2 regions of the Roseibium sp. MB-4 genome follow, and region 2 is predicted to be linked to the other one. Evidence: predicted binding sites of a transcription regulator. Region 2 holds the regulator's gene; the other holds the start of a gene.

Region 1 (8,434 bases), on a different contig from region 2:
CGGTGTTGCGCAATCCGCACTGGATATCGGACTGCGCTACGCAGAGGATCGTGTTCAGTTTGGCAAGGCGTTGATCAGTTTCCCACGCGTTTCCGACAAGCTCGCACTCATGGCGACCGAGACCATGATTGCCCGTCAGCTGACATATTTCTCAGCCTGGCAGAAAGACTCCGGCAAGCGCTGCGACCTGGAAGCTGGCATGGCCAAACTGCTTGGGGCCCGTGTCGCGTGGGCCGCTGCGGACAACGCACTGCAGATCCATGGCGGTAATGGCTTCGCTCTTGAATACGCCATCTCCCGCGTGCTGTGCGATGCAAGGATCCTGAACATCTTTGAAGGTGCAGCAGAGATCCAGGCGCAAGTTATCGCCCGCCGATTGCTGGAAACCCGCGGCAACGCATGATCAAACAATAGGGCGCCAATCGGCGCCCTTTTTCTATTCAACCGTGATCGTGATCCGCTCGGACATTACTGGCGGGTTGTGTGGGATGTGACTCCAGTCGCCCAAAACCAGCTGCAGCGTGTGTTCGCCGGGCGCCAACTCAACTGTGGTTTCGGTCTGCCCGCCACCAAAGTGTTTGTGATTGTCATCGGCCGGGATAGCTTCGTTGAGTTCTTCGCCTTCAATCGTTTCATCGATAATCAAATGGTGATGGCCGGTTTTTTCTTTTTCAACACCGGCCGGCGCCACGCCCATTCCGGTCAAGCCGAACTGGATAAAGACCGCGCCTTTGACACTGTCACCGTCCTTCAAATTGATGAAATAGACCTTCGCACCGTCCGGGGATGGGGTTTCACCGGCATTGACCGAAACCGCTAATGGCAAGACGAGACACAAAGCCATCGCAGAAGATTGAAAATATGATCTCATAACGATCCTCCCGTTAACGAAACGCCCCTCAGCCTAAACATTACGCTTCTCATCACTGATGAAAGTGACAATAATCACACAAAGATGCCAGGAACGCTTGGTAAACTTTATTTGTAATTCTGGCTCACATGCCCATATCATTTGTATGCCGCGAACAGGAATTACGTTGAAATGACCTCCTCATCCCCATTTGAAGATCTGGGATTCGACCCGGAAATTCTCGGACCGGAAGAGGAACAAAATGAAACGGTCCGTCAGAAACTGTTAAAAACAGCCCGGAAGGCGGCGCGCCAAGTTCCGTTTATGGAAGATGTTGTCGCCGGGTACTACTGCGCGCTTGATCCTGCCACGCCGACAAAGGTGCGCGGGACCTTGCTTGCTGCTTTGGCCTATTTTGTTTTACCGCTCGACGTGGTGCCGGATTTTATCCTGGGCGTCGGGTTTGGAGATGATGCAACGGTGCTGATGGCAGCGATTTCGATGATCCGGGCCCATATTCGGCCGGACCATTACCAGGCCGCCAAAGATGCTTTGGAGGACGGAGAACTATAAGTCTTCGTCCGTTGCTTTCTCGTCATGCGGTAGACCTTTTGTCCGCGGAAGCCAGCTCCCGGCGGTCCGTCCTGCAATGATCCAGTAAACAGCCCCGGATACGAAGCCGGCTGCCAGCACGACCGGACTACCGGGCCTTAACCCAGCGTCCGCTGTCCCATCAAGAGTCCAGAGTAGAAAGGCGATGGCACCGGCGCTTGCAACATGAAAAACAATCCCTGACAACCGCGCGATTTCGGAAACCAGGATGACACAAACTGCAGGGACGAACGCAACAGCGCCCAGGACGCTCGCAGTGACAAACGCCGTTCCGATCATGGCCGCAAACGCAGCGGGATCGGCCTGCGGAGATCCAGGCTGAAACAGCCCCCAGGACAAAAACAATCCGCAGGCGATAACGGCTATGACAAAGCCCACGATGATTTTGATGAGCTGCCAGATGAACAACGTTCCGTTCAATCGGATCTCCTGCTTCGGCAATGGAGGGTCAAATTGGCGCCCGGACCATCCAATTGCAAGACGCCACTGATTTACAGCGTCGAGCAAGATTGAAAATGTAACAAGGTTGCACGCCGCTCAAAAAAGATCTGTCAAAGGCCCAAGATCGGTGTTTTTGGTTGACTTTTTGGGCGTTTGGCACGAGCTTGGGGCTTGGCGTTCGAGAAGACGCGGCGAGACCCTTGGAGCGAACGTTCCGGGGCCGTTTGCGTATAAACAACGGCTTGAAAGCCAATTAAACTGAAACCGCAGAGGAGTTTGCGACCATTCGCCGTCCGTTCCGCGCCCCGCCTCCCACGAAGGAAGGCCCGCGCACAAACCAAGAAATTCGCGTTCGCGAAGTCCAGCTTATTGACCACGAAGGCGCCAACCGCGGCGTTATATCGACCGAAGAGGCGATGGATATCGCCATGGATGCCGGTCTGGATCTTGTAGAAATCCAGCCGAATGCCAATCCGCCGGTCTGCAAAATTCTGGACTACGGCCGATACAAATATCAGGCACAGAAGAAAGCTGCAGAAGCCCGCAAAAAGCAGAAGACCGTCGAGATCAAGGAGATCAAGATGCGTCCGAACATCGACACCCATGATTATGAGGTGAAGATGAAAAACATGCTGCGCTTCTTCAACGACGGCGACAAGGTGAAGGTCACGCTCCGTTTCAGGGGCCGCGAAATGGCGCACCAGGATCTCGGCATGAAACTTTTGCACAAGGTTCGTGATGAGACCTCGGAAATTGCCAAGGTGGAATCCCATCCGAAACTGGAAGGCCGCCAGATGGTGATGGTCTTGGCTCCGATTAAGTAAGCGACCTGTCAGAAACGTTACAGAACCCCGCCAATCGGCGGGGTTTTTTGTTGCCCGTCATGGCGGGCAAAATGTTTGCGAAAGGCATTTGGAGTGAGCCCCGTCAGTTTTGTGAAGAGCCGACTGAACGACGGCGGATCCTGATAACCGACGGCAAAGCAGATATCCGATACAGTCCGGCCCGTTTCGCTCAGCAAATCCCTGGCCCGCTCTATGCGCAACTCTTGCAAGTATCCATTGGGCGTCATTCCTGTCGCAGCCTTGAACCGGCGCAAAAACGTGCGATCCGGCAGCCCGGAAGCGCTGGCAATTTCCTTAACGCTCAGGGCATCTGCATATCGCGCGTCGATCAGGTGTTGTGATTTTAAAATAGCCGCATCGCCATGCCGCAGATGCGGTGAAAACCGCCTGAACCGGCGCTGATCCCGGCGGCGCATGTCCACGATGAAGTAGCCAGCCGTGCGTGCGGCCACGCCGTACCCAAGAAATCGTTCAATGACCACTAGGCCGAGGTCGACCCAGGCCATCAAGCCACCAGCCGTGATGAGGTCGCTGTATTCGATCAACAGTTGATCAGTATTGAAGGACATGTCCGGATAGCGCTTGGAAAGCCTCTGTTCCAGCCCCCAATGTGTGGTTACCGGTCGACCGGCAGCAATGCCAGCTTCTGCGATAAAGGTAACCCCGGTGCAGGCGGAACAGACAACCGCACCCTTCCCGTGCTGGTAAGCTGTGTATCGTGGCAATTCCGGCACATCGGCTGCACGCACCTCCGATGCAGAGGGCGGCAGGATCAGTGCGTCGAACGAACGGCCTCCCGGCACAAAGGTCGAGATCGTTTCAACGGCAACCGAATGCTCCGAAATACTTGCGGCATACCCAAGCACATCCTGAAGCCCCAAGACGGCCGATTGAAGACAGCCCGGATAAGCCAAAATCGCCAAACTGTAGGAGCGTGCCACCATCTGGCGTATCTAGCACAAGATCTGTCATTTGCGCCAATCGCACTCATCGGTACTTTCTGTACATTTGAGGACAATGGAAATTCATGGAGCTCTCATGTCAACTACAAGCACCACAAGTCCTCTGCACATCGGCGACATCGCAATCACGCCACTTTCAGATGGCCATCTCGATATTCCCGCCGCCTATTTCTCCAATGCAAGCGATGAAGAGATCCAGGCGGTCAGTCCAACCACCCGGTTTGGCGCAACATGCTGGCTGATCGAAACCGGACACAAAAAGGTTCTCGTGGATGCAGGGTCTGGAACTTGGCTAAAAGCGCGTTTTCCCGAGACCGGATTCATCACGGCATCGGGGTCTTTCCTAATAAACGCGGCCAACGACATCACAGACATCATTCTGACTCACATGCATGCCGACCACATCGGCGGCCTGGTTGCGGACGGTCAAAGCTTGTTTCCCAATGCAACTGTCCACCTTCAAAACAGCGAGTGGGCGTTCTGGACCGACGAAAACCTGGTGGAGGCCGTACCGGAGGACAAAAGACCCATCGTCCAACTAATCCAGTCCTTGGCACGCCCAATCGCCTCCCAAATCAAACTTCATGACGGGGATGCGGACCTGGAAAATGGAATTCATGTCACGAGTGCCCAAGGACACACGCCCGGCCATCAGGTCGTCAGGATCTCAAGTGGCGGCAAACAGGTGATGCTGCTGGGGGATGCCCTGGTGTCCGGCGTTCTGCAGTTTGCTAATGCTGACGTCCACTATGCGTTGGACAGCGCGCCTGAGACAGCGGCAGCAACCCGGAATACTCTATTTGCCGAACTCGCCGCCGAGCAGATCCCTTTCGCGGCAACCCATCTTGAGGCCCCGGACTTCGGCACTCTGACAGCAACCGGCAGCGACGGATATCACTTCGAGCCTTTGGCTTAGGTGCTCTGGCTGAGAGACACCCAACCACCGTCCTTTGCGGATTGAAACAACGCATCCAGAACTGCCATGTTCTGGATTGCGTCCTCCACCCCAAAAGAAAGGGGTACTTCACCAAGAATGGCACGGCCGAAGACATCTGCCATTTCGGCATACTGATCGCAAGGCGCGATGTTCTCGGTCACCGCGGACCCATCGCCGAGCTTTGACCCGTCATCGAGCCTTAATTCGGTTGCCCCGCCTTGCGGCGCGTTGACGGGAATAAGTAGTTCGAGCCGCTTCTTCGTTCCAACAAGCTGGAAACGCTGATGCGGCGTCAATTGGGTGGACACGGTGAAACTCAAATGACGGCCCTGCCCGAAGTCCAGCAAGGCACTCGTCGTCCGGTCAGTTCCGAATTCCGGATCCCGGTCGATCAGCGCAACAACACGGTGCGGCTCAGCTTCAAAAAAATACCGGCCGGCCAGCATCGTGTAGCATCCGATATCGAGCAGCGCGCCACCGCCGATTTCGGCATTGTTTCGGATGTTCGCCGGGTCCGCGTTGAAATAGCTGAAGAACCCCTGGATCGCTTTCAACTCGCCCAATTCTCCGGACCGGACCAGATCACGGGCTCTGATCCATTGCGGATGGGCGCGTACCATAAAGGCTTCCGCAATCAGCCGGCCTTCTTGGGCACTCAGGAGCTGACGTGCCTCGTCCGCGTTGAGGGCAATCGGCTTCTCGCACAGGACATGTTTTCCGGCAGCTGCCGCCCGCAGGGTCAACGGCACATGCAAATGGTTCGGCAGCGGATTGTAGATCGCATCGATATCTGGATCGGCCAGAAGATCCTCGTAGGCCCCATAGGCTTTGGGAATTTCAAGCTGATCGGCCGCGTCTTGGGCACGCTCGAGGCCACGGGAAGCAATAGCTGCAACATGTCCGGTCTCGGACGATTTTATCCCAGGAATGACCTTCTCCCGGCCAATTTTTGCCGTTGACAGAACGCCCCACCGGATTTGCTTCGTGCCGCTCATGTTTATCTCCTGCACCTCAAACAAAAATCCCGGCCAATGGCCGGGATTGCCAATTTCTTTTACCAAAACAATCAGTATTTATCAGGCACGTAAAGGTGTTCCGGTAGAACTTTGCGCTCGTAGTCCGGGTTAAACCGGCGTTCCGGCAGGGTAATTGGATCATGCGGCACGTCTTCGTACGGCAGCATCGACAAGAGATGGCTGATGCAGTTGAGGCGGGCCTGCTTCTTGTCGTTCCCTTCCACGATGAACCACGGCGCTTCGGGAATGTTGGTCCGCTCGAACGTCTCTTCCTTGGCCTTGGTATAGTCTTCCCAACGCACGCGGGATTCCAGATCCATCGGCGACAGCTTCCACTGCTTCAACGGATCATGAATGCGCATCAGAAAGCGCAGCTGCTGCTCTTCATCGGTGATGGAGAACCAGTATTTGATCAGCCGGATGCCGGATCGGACCAGCATGCGCTCAAATTCCGGAACGTCGTTGAAAAATTCCTCGACCTGATCTTCTGACGCAAACCCCATCACGCGTTCAACGCCTGACCGGTTGTACCAGGAGCGATCGAACAGCACCATCTCACCAGCCGCCGGCAGATGCGGCACATAACGCTGGAAATACCACTGGCTCTTTTCGCGGTCTGACGGCGCCGGCAAGGCAACAACACGGGCCACCCGCGGGTTAAGGCGCTGCATGATCCGCTTGATCACACCGCCTTTGCCAGCAGCATCTCGGCCTTCGAATATGACGACGATCTTCTCGCCGGTATGCTGAACCCAGTCTTGCAGTTTCACCAGCTCTGCCTGGAGCATCAACAGCTCGTGGAAATAGGTTTTCCGGTCGAGGGGGGATTTGTGCTTCTTGTCAGCAATGTACTGAAGATCCTTGGCGATCAGGAAATCATCGATTTCCATCTCGAGTTCTTCATCCATGCTGTCGGCCCACTCGTTTTCCACCCAGGTCTTGGCGTCCTCACTCATCCGACTGTTCCTTATGCATAATTTAAACGCGTCTCACCTGCACTGAGAGCCCGAAATCCATGACAGGAGTTTGACAGTAACGTCAGTCGATGAACCGCCGCAATGCGCTCCCTCAAAGTCCATACCTCGGAATCCACTTGCTAAATGAATGAACGTTCATTAATATGACGCAAGTGGAGGAGACGTAATGGCGCTTTCAGCACGCCCGCAGCCGCGGCAACGCGGCCTGGAAACTGCAGAAAAGGTTCGAAAAGCGGCCCTGCGGCTTTTTGCGGCGTCAGGATACGCAGCCGTATCCATGCGCGACATCGCAACCCAGGTCGGCGTTCAGCCGGGTGCGCTCTACAATCACTTCCCCACCAAGCAGCACATTTTGAAAGACTTGATGCTGAGCCACATGGCCGACTTGCTGGCGGCTTGGGACACTGCAGATTTCCCGGATGAAACCGACCCGATCGAACGCTTTGTGCGATTTCACATCCGGTATCACCTGGAACGCGCAGATGAAGTCTTCATCGCCTATATGGAATTGCGCAGCCTTGATGCCGAGAACTTCGCGATCGTCGAGGCCGAGCGCCGGCGCTATGAAACCATTCTGACAGAGATCTTGAGCGAAGGCGCAGAAAGCGGCCGCTATCACATCGACAACGCCAAAGTGACGACACGTGCGATCATCGCCATGCTGACCGGCATTCCGGCCTGGTACCGGCCCGGCGGCGATCTGTCGAAAGAAGAGATCGAAACGCTTTACCTCAACATGGTGCGCAAAAGCATCACCCCAGAAACGAACGATAATCCTGGCAATCCAGACACCGGAGACCGGATGGCATGAGCATCCTCAAATCGAGCCTATCGCCCAAGAGCGCCGAGTTCACCGCCAACAAGGCCACGCATGAAGACGCCATGGCGCAGATCAAGGCCGCTGCACAAACAGCGCTGGACGGCGGCGGCGAAACCGCCCGTGAGCGCCATGTCTCCCGCGGCAAGATCCTGCCGCGCGAACGTGTCTCCCGCCTGCTGGATCCGGGCTCGCCGTTTCTGGAAGTCGGCATGCTGGCCGCCCACGACATGTATGATGGCGCAGCACCGTCGGCCGGTATGATTGCGGGTATTGGCCGGGTCGAAGGACAGGACGTCATGATCCTGGCCAATGACGCGACGGTCAAAGGCGGCACCTACTATCCGCTGTCCGTGAAGAAGCACCTGCGTGCCCAGGAAATCGCCGAGCAGAACAACTTGCCATGCGTCTATCTGGTCGACAGCGGTGGTGCCAACCTGCCCAACCAGGATGAGGTCTTCCCGGACCGTGACCACTTTGGCCGGATCTTCTTCAACCAGGCCAACATGTCGGCGAAAGGCATTGCCCAGATCGCGGTTGTGATGGGCTCGTGCACGGCTGGCGGTGCCTATGTTCCGGCCATGTCGGACGAGACCATCATCGTCAAGAACCAGGGCACCATCTTCCTTGCCGGTCCGCCTCTGGTGAAAGCGGCCACCGGGGAAGAGGTGTCCGCAGAAGACCTTGGCGGCGGTGACGTCCATACCCGTTTGTCTGGCGTCGCCGATCACCTTGCGCGTGATGACGCGCATGCGCTTGCCATCGCCCGCCGGTCCATCGCGAGCCTCAACCGCACCAAAGCCTCGCAGCTTGCCCTGCAGACGCCCGAAGATCCGCTCTACGATCCGGAGGAAATCCTCGGCGTCGTCCCGGCGGACCTGAAAACGCCCTATGACATTCGCGAAGTCATTGCCCGCGTGGTCGACGGCTCAAGATTTGACGAGTTTAAGGCCCGTTATGGCACCACGCTGGTCTGC
Region 2 (8,434 bases):
CCGGAATTCACGAACAGTACCTTGTCAGCAAATGTTGCATCGGTGAGGCGCTGCGCAAACCGCGCGCCATCCGGCATCTGGTGCAGATTGGAAATATGCCAGAGCTTGGCCGCCTGATCCTGAAGAGCCTGGACCAGATGCGGATGAGCATGTCCGAGCGAATTTACCGCGATCCCGGACCCGCAATCGAGAAATCGTCGGCCGTCACTCGTAACAAGCCAGACACCTTCCCCGTGATCGAATGACAGGTTCGATCTTGCGTAGTTTCCAAAAAGCGCGGACGCGGACATACCTCTTTAGTCTCCTTTGGCCGCCGGAAGCGCCACTGGTATCGGACCGTCGGAACTCCGGGGCATCGCCTTAATTACAGGCCAAAAACGCAATGTGCCGCCAAAGCGGCGGCACGTTGCAAGATCCTTATACACTGCCGAGGTCCCCGCCTGTCAATGGAAATGGCCATTGCCGGGGTTCGGGCTGTTTTATGTAAAAGTCTCAAGGACCTCGCATCTGTTGGGGAAAAGTCCGTTCATCCCCAACTCACTGCAGCCTGACGGTTGCTTCACAAATTAACGTTATTGTAACCTTTGACTAATCAGACACGACATCTCGTGCGGCGTATCAAATAGAGGCACAAGATATGCCATAATGGACTTGCGTTCGCGTGTCCAATAACGGGATTTTGGCCAGTCACTGGCCTTGGCAAGGGGTGCGGCAATGAGTTGGACGAACGAACGAGTTGAGCTTTTGAAGAAGCTCTGGAGCGATGGTTTGAGTGCAAGCCAGATTGCGGGTGAGCTTGGCGGTGTCACCCGGAACGCGGTGATTGGCAAGGTACACCGGCTTGGTCTTTCCGGCCGCGCAAAGTCTTCTTCTTCAAGCGCGAAACCGCGCCGTCCCCGCACAACGGCCAATCCGGCGTCTCAATCGGCACCGAAACGTCCGCAAACACAGCCGCAGACCCAAGGTTCCGCAGCGCTGAAGATGGAGCCGACGCCAGCCCCGGTCGCAGAGGTTCAACCCGTTGCAGAACCGATCGCTGACGTTGTTCCGATGTCCAAGCGGGCGACTATCCTGACGTTAACTGAGCGCACCTGTAAGTGGCCGATCGGCGATCCGGCGACAGAAGACTTCTACTTCTGCGGTCAGGTTTCCGAAGCCGGCGTTCCCTACTGCCCCTACCACTGCAAGATCGCTTACCAGCCGGTCGCAGACCGCCGCCGGAGCGCCAACAACAAGACCAGTGTTGCCCAGGCTTCCTGATCTCGAAATACCCAAGAAAAAGCCCGCCGATTTGGCGGGCTTTTTTGTTTGTCTTGAAAGTCTCGATCAGGCTGCCGTGAACTGGTCGTTGAAGGCATAACCAGCCCCGCGCACCGTGCGGATCGGGTCTTTCGCCTTGCCCTTGTTCAGCGCTTTGCGCAGCCGGCCTACGTGAACATCGACCGTGCGTTCATCCACATACACATCGTGCCCCCAAACACCATCCAAGAGCTGTTCGCGTGAAAAGACCCGGCCTGGTGCGGTCATCAGGAATTCCAGAAGGCGAAACTCTGTTGGCCCCAAATGGATTTCCTTGGTGCTGCGCCGGACGCGGTGTGTTTCCCGGTCAAGTTCGATGTCGCCGGAGCGCAGCATCGTGGACACCACCTCCGGGCTTGCCCGCCGCAAGATCGCGCGGACACGCGCCATCAGTTCGGGCACTGAGAACGGTTTGACCACGTAGTCGTCCGCTCCGGTCGACAGGCCTCTGATGCGCTCGGCTTCCTCGCCGCGCGCCGTGAGCATGATGACCGGCAAGCGCTCGGTGTCTTCGCGTGCCCGCAGGCGCCGGCACAGTTCGATTCCGGACAGTCCGGGCAACATCCAGTCCAGCAACAAAAGGTCCGGCTGGGTTTCCCGGAGGCGGATTTCCGCCTCGTCGCCGCGGACACAGGTCTCGACGGCGTATCCTTCAGCTTCCAGATTGTACCGCAACAGAAGGCTCAACGGTTCTTCGTCTTCGACGATGAGGACCTTCGGCATGAATTCTCGCTCCAATTCCCTCAGCCGGCACTAAAGCGCCGGCTTACAGTTCCTGCTTCACAACCCGCTCAGGCGGGCTCTGGCAACTCACATAGCGCCGGTTTCATCAACCTTGGTGCGGTCTTCCGGAAGCCGCTCGCCCGTCACCATGAAGAAGACGTTTTCGGCAATGTTGGTGGCATGATCGCCGATCCGCTCGATATTCTTCGCACAGAATAGAAGATGGACGCAGGAGGTGATCACCCGTGGATCTTCCATCATGTACGTCAGAAGTTCGCGGAACAGAGAGGTGTAGATCGCATCGACTTCGGCATCAGCTTCCTGCACGTGGCGCGCAGCCTCTGCATTGCGTCCGGTGTAGGCATCCAGAACCTTTTTCAGCTGCCCAAGGGCTAGCTCGGTCATGTGCTCCACGCCGATTGCCAACTTCTTGCTCTGAATGTCGTTGTCGATTGCGATTGCCCGCTTGGCAACGTTCTTTGCAAGATCGCCAACACGCTCCAGATCGTTCGCGATCCGGCTGGCGGCTGTGATTTCGCGCAGATCTTGCCCCATCGGCTGACGGCGCACGATCATTGCAATCAGGCCTTCCTCGACGTCCTGGTGCAGCGCATCAAGACGGCGATCCTGATCAATCACGCGGCGCGCCAAATCAGTGTCCCCGGACACGAGGGCGGAAACGGCTTCTGCAAATGCTTTTTCTGCAAGACCGCCCATTTCAGCGATCCGGCCGGCCATGACGTTCAATTCGTCATCATAAGCCGTGACTGTATGTTCAGACATCCTGTGTCCCTTCGAAAAAATGTGCGATCCGGTTAACCGAAGCGGCCGGTAATGTAGTCCTGCGTACGCTTGTCCACCGGGTTGGTGAAGATATCCTGTGTTGGACCTTCTTCAACCAGAATTCCCAAGTGGAAGAATGCAGTGCGCTGAGACACGCGAGCGGCCTGCTGCATGGAGTGCGTTACGATCACGATCGTGTAGTTCTCGCGCAACTCGTCGATCAGCTCCTCAACCTTGGCGGTCGCGATCGGATCGAGAGCGGAACACGGCTCATCCATCAGGATCACTTCCGGGCTAACGGCAATCGCGCGTGCAATACACAGGCGCTGCTGCTGACCACCGGACATGCCGGTCCCAGGTTCGTCGAGACGATCCTTGGCTTCTTCCCAAAGACCCGCCTTTTGCAGGCTGGAGGCCACGATGTCATCAAGCTCAGCCCGGTTCCGGGCCAGACCGTGAATGCGCGGGCCGTAGGCTACGTTGTCGTAGATCGATTTCGGGAACGGGTTCGGCTTCTGGAACACCATTCCGACCTTGGCGCGCAACTGCACCGGATCGACTTTCGGATCGTAGATGTCTTCGCCGTCGATCTGGATGGAGCCTTCGACCCGGCAGATATCGATCGTGTCGTTCATGCGGTTGATGGTCCGCAAGAATGTCGACTTGCCACACCCGGACGGGCCAATGAAGGCCGTGACCGAACGCGGCTGGATTTCAATATCCACGTCCTTGATCGCGTGCGTGTCGCCGTAATAGACCTGCACTTTGTTGGCTGAAATCTTGCTGTCGGTCATATCTGTCGCCTGTTCAATTTTCGGCATGTCATTCATGGGTACGCCTCCTTACCAGCGACGCTCAAACCTGCGGCGCAGGATAATCGCGAGGATGTTCATAGACAGAAGGAAGATCAGGAGGACGATGATACCGCCCCAGGCTTTCTCATAGAACGCGAAGTCCGAACGGGCCGCCCAGGTGTAGATCTGAGCAGGCATTGCGGAGTTCGGGTCCATAAATCCGGAAACGAAACCGTCCGGATATCCGCGGGCCACAAAGCCGACCATCCCGATGAGAAGCAGCGGTGCTGTTTCACCAAGAGCCTGAGCCAGACCGATGATGGTTCCGGTCAAGATGCCTGGCATCGCCAAGGGCAAAACATGATGGAACACGGCCTGCATTTTTGAGGCTCCAACGCCCAGGGCTGCGTCGCGGATGCTTGGCGGCACGGCCTTCAGCGAGGCGCGTGTGGAGATGATGATTGTGGGCAGCGTCATAAGTGTCAAAACAAGACCGCCAACGATCGGCGCCGATTGCGGCAAGTGCATGAACTGGATGAACACCGCAAGACCAAGAATACCGAAGACGATGGACGGAACGGCCGCAAGGTTCGAGATGTTCACCTCGATCAAATCAGTGAACTTGTTCTGCGGTGCAAACTCTTCAAGATAGATGGATGCAGCCACCCCAATCGGCAGGGACAGGAACAAGACCACCAGCATCATGAAGAACGATCCGACCACAGAGGCTCCGATGCCGGCACCGCCCGGATTGTCCACGCCGGAGTCTGCCCCGGTGATGAACGGCCAGTTGAAGACCGTCTGGATAATCCCGCTCTCGACCAGCACATCGACCAGATCCAGATCGGATTTCTGGAGGAACCGGCTGTCTGTGATGTTGTCCCGGGTCAGGCGGCCATTCATGTAACCATCAACACGGGAGGATGCCGCCAGTTCGAAGGCAACCGGCTGACCAAGCTGGTCCGGGTTCGCCCGGTAGAACTCGCGAATGGTGCTTCCCGGCTTGCCGACAATCCGCTCAATAGCAGCAATATCGAACGGAACCTGGATGTCCTTTTGCTCAAACTGCGCGCTCATCGCTTCAGTGAACACAGCCTCGTAAGCCCGTGTCTTGAAGAGCTGGCTTTCAGCATCGTCGAACTGTTCTTGGGTGACCGTAAACTCAACAGTCAGGACGGTCCGCGTAAAGGCTGGAATGCCTTCGCTAATGATTGAGTAGGCAAGGACGACCAAGAAAAACAGACCGGCTCCGATAGCGGCAATGCCGTAAGCCTGAAAGCGTTTCTCGGACGCATTGCGTTTCTTTGTCAGCTCGTCCGTCGCATACAGTGAGCGCGGCTGTGCTGACGTTTTTTCAGGCGCTTTTGCACCTTCTGGAGAAAGAGTTGCGTCGGTCATCAGTCATACTGCTCCCGGTATTTGCGCACGATGTAGAGCGCGACAATGTTCAAACCGAGCGTCACCACAAAGAGCGTCATGCCCAGCGCAAAGGCGACCAGCGCCACCGGGGATGCAAAGTCTGCATCGCCCGTCAGCTGGCTGACGATCTTCGCTGTCACTGTTGTCATTGCATCGAAAGGATTGAGGCTGAGGCGCGCTGCGGCACCCGCACCTAGCACCACGATCATCGTTTCACCGATGGCTCGGGAGGCTGCCAGCAGGATCGCACCAACGATACCCGGAAGGGCAGCCGGCAGAATGACCTGCTTGACGGTTTCGGACTTGGTCGCACCCAGGCCATAAGAGCCGTCACGCATGGCTTGCGGAACCGCGTTGATGATATCGTCAGAGAGCGAACTCACGAATGGGATCAGCATGATGCCCATCACGAGGCCGGCGGTCATCACTGCCGTACCGGACTGCATAATCCCGGCCCCGTCCGGCCCAAAGACCGAGACAAGAAGCGGGCCGACTGTCAGCAGCGCAAAGAGACCGTAAACGATGGTCGGAATGCCGGCGAGGATCTCAAGAAGCGGCTTGGCGACGGCGCGCACCTTCGGTCCGGCGTACTCTGAGAGGTATACCGCAGCAAACAGCCCGATCGGGACAGCCACGGCCAGGGCGACGAACGAGATGTAGAACGTGCCCCACAAGAGCGGGATAATACCGAGTTGTGAATTGCCACCGCGTCCTGAGAAAGTTGGTGACCACGTCAGGCCGAAGAAGAAGTCGAATGCAGGGTAGAGCCGAAAGAACTCAACCGTGTTGAACACCAGCGAAAACACGATCCCGGCAGTGGTCAGGATCGCGATTGATGCGGCCGAGATCAAAAGTGCCTTGATGCCCCGTTCAACCGTGTTCCTGGCGCGGAAGTCTGCCCGGGATTCATAAAGCCCCCATGCCGCCCCGGCCAAAGCCGCAAGGATGACGACAATCGACATCATGAAATTGCCGGTGGCGTTCAGAACCCGGTACTCTTGGGCTGCCCGGAGGATCGGCTGGGTGATCTGAGACGTGACGACCTGCCCCGCCTCTTTCAGCCGTGCCGTGACATCGTTGAAGTCGGCACGGGCATTGCGCGCGAAGTCTTCCGTAATCAGCCCTTGAGCAACGGCGTTGTCCAAACCGCGCGCAGCACGGCGCACTTCGGCAAGCACAAGCCCACGCGACGACCCTTCCGCGATCTCGCTGTCCGGGATCAAACCTGAAACACTGTTGTTAACGATCAAAGGCTGCGCCAGCAGCCATAGGACCAGAATGAGGAAGGCAGGAACCACCACCTTCATTGCGACGTTTGAGCCGTAATACGAAGGAAGCGAATGGAGCTTTATCTGCTCGCCCCCTGCGCTTGCTAAAGCTCGACCACGTCCGAGTACGTACCCCACCACCGCAATGGCGAGTACGATCAAGATGAGCCAGACCACAGGCATCTGCTTCCCCGGATTTTATATGAAATTTCCAAAAAGGAGAAAGGGGCGGCGGAATATGCCGCCCCTCATATTCGAACCTGAAGGCTCGATTACTTCATGGTTTCTTCAGCTTCGATGGAAGCCTGAGTAGCAGCCAGCTCCGGATCGGAAACCAGGCCGTACTGAGCCAGCGGGCCTTGCGGGCCAGCGATTTCGTCAGCTGTGAAGAACTGAGCGTACTCTTTCAGACCCGGGATAACGCCGATGTGTGCTTTCTTGACGTAGAAGAACAGCGGACGGGAAACCGGATACTCGCCAGTGGAGATGGTCTCTGTGGAAGGTGCGATGTCAGACATGGTCGCAACTTTCAGCTTGTCGGTGTTGTTCTCGTAGAACGCCAGACCGAAAACGCCAACGCCGTTCGGGTTGGAATCGATGCGAGCCAGAGTCTCGGTGTAGTCACCGTCGATATCAACGGACTTGCCGTCTGTACGAACTGCAAGACATGCGTCTTCAGCGTCGTCTTCGGACATGCCGCCGTCCATCATCGCCTTCATAGCGCCGGACTCTTCACAACCAACGAGGAGAACTTTCTCTTCGAAGACTTCACGAGTGCCGTGCTTGGTGCCCGGGATGAAAGCAGCGATTTCAACGTCCGGCAGGGAAGCGTCAACTTCGGACCACTTTGTGTACGGGTTGTCGACGATAGCGCCATCAACCAGTACTTTCGGAGCCAGAGCGTTGTGCCACTGAACCGGTGTGAAAGCGGTGAAAGCCGGGCCGTCTTTTTGGGATGCGAATACAATCCCGTCATAGCCAATGCGAACTTCCATGATGTCGGTTACGCCATTTTCTGCGCAAGCCTTGATCTCTTTTTCGCGGATTTTACGGGACGCGTTTGCAACGTCGATGGTGTTTTCGCCAACACCTTCACAGAAGCGCTTCAGGCCAGCAGAAGAACCGCCGGACTCAACAACCGGTGTCGGGAAGTCGGTGTTTTCACCGAAAACTTCAGCGACGATAGAAGCGTAAGGAAGAACGGTTGAAGAACCGGCAACCTGAACCTGGTCGCGAGCCTGAGCGGCGCCAACGAATGCAGTGGAAGCAACAGCAAGAGCAGTTGCGCTAACGAGGGTCGTAAATTTCACTTGACCACTCCCTTTGAATGTCAAGGTTTGCAAATCCACGCTGGACGCGATTTCGTCCAAGCGCTGCCCGGAACCTAGGCCCGATGGATGAGAGTTCTATGACAGATTTTTTTCAGTTTTATGACATTATAAGTATCTGTATATATTGATTAATTTTACAATTCTACATTTCTTTGTGTCATCCAGCGCTTCCGATTGACACATAATCCATGGCGTGACTAACACGCAGTAGAGAAGCTCTCAGGTCTCCTCACCTCGAACCCGCTTCTTTAGGTAGTAGAACACGTTCCAGCACGGTTCGCGTGATTAGCCAGCGAACTCGCCCCATAAGTTATTCTGACAATGAAGACTTTCGATCCAGCAACCGGATAAGTCGCAGTTGCTCGGCCCGGAAACAGACACTAGCCGGAAATGATCACCTTGAACGTGGCGCCCTTACCCGGCGCGCTCTCGACATCGAGCCGGGCGCGATGACGCGTGAGTATATGCTTGACGATCGCAAGGCCTAGTCCGGTGCCTTTCATGGCCCGGCTGGAATCAACATCAACACGGTAGAACCGTTCTGTAAGGCGCGGCAGGTGTTCCGGAGCAATCCCTTCTCCGTAGTCACGCACGGCAAGTTCCCACGCGATCTCGCCCTCGCCCATCTGTTTAGAGGTCAAGCTGACATCGACGACTTCGCCGGTGCTGCCGTATTTGAGCGCATTCTCGACCAGGTTTTCAGTCACCTGAATCAGTTCGTCCCGGTCACCCGAAATCATCACCGGCGTCTCGGGGAGATCCAGCCGGATCGTCATGTTCATGTCGCGCGCCAACGGCCCAAGAGCGTCATTTGTAT

The links. Region 2 encodes PhoB, which activates phosphate uptake and scavenging genes when phosphate is short. Its sites were predicted from a motif close to TGTCATNNANCTGTCAT; they were not measured.
Region 1: ppk2 (polyphosphate kinase 2) is a predicted target of PhoB. The motif match lies at 6,679-6,695, and genes of this name have one in related genera.

What each region holds. Positions count from the first base shown of each region.
Region 1 covers NZ_JBRKQB010000004.1:556,379-564,812, reverse strand. The annotation lists gene ACVDG4_RS22305 (acyl-CoA dehydrogenase family protein) at 1-403, shown strand, start outside; gene ACVDG4_RS22300 (DUF4399 domain-containing protein) at 437-871, opposite strand; gene ACVDG4_RS22295 (YkvA family protein) at 1,043-1,423, shown strand; gene ACVDG4_RS22290 (translation initiation factor IF-3) at 1,418-1,882, opposite strand; gene infC (translation initiation factor IF-3) at 2,188-2,727, shown strand; gene ACVDG4_RS22280 (GlxA family transcriptional regulator) at 2,745-3,692, opposite strand; gene ACVDG4_RS22275 (MBL fold metallo-hydrolase) at 3,787-4,626, shown strand; gene ACVDG4_RS22270 (Gfo/Idh/MocA family protein) at 4,623-5,642, opposite strand; gene ppk2 (polyphosphate kinase 2) at 5,714-6,619, opposite strand; gene ACVDG4_RS22260 (TetR/AcrR family transcriptional regulator) at 6,807-7,451, shown strand; gene ACVDG4_RS22255 (carboxyl transferase domain-containing protein) at 7,448-8,434, shown strand, end outside.
Region 2 covers NZ_JBRKQB010000001.1:2,013,611-2,022,044, forward strand. The annotation lists gene ACVDG4_RS09320 (aspartate aminotransferase family protein) at 1-290, opposite strand, end outside; gene ACVDG4_RS09325 (GcrA family cell cycle regulator) at 715-1,260, shown strand; gene phoB (phosphate regulon transcriptional regulator PhoB) at 1,327-2,022, opposite strand; gene phoU (phosphate signaling complex protein PhoU) at 2,110-2,805, opposite strand; gene pstB (phosphate ABC transporter ATP-binding protein PstB) at 2,838-3,626, opposite strand; gene pstA (phosphate ABC transporter permease PstA) at 3,648-4,997, opposite strand; gene pstC (phosphate ABC transporter permease subunit PstC) at 4,997-6,469, opposite strand; gene ACVDG4_RS09355 (substrate-binding domain-containing protein) at 6,559-7,596, opposite strand; gene ACVDG4_RS09360 (ATP-binding protein) at 7,998-8,434, opposite strand, start outside.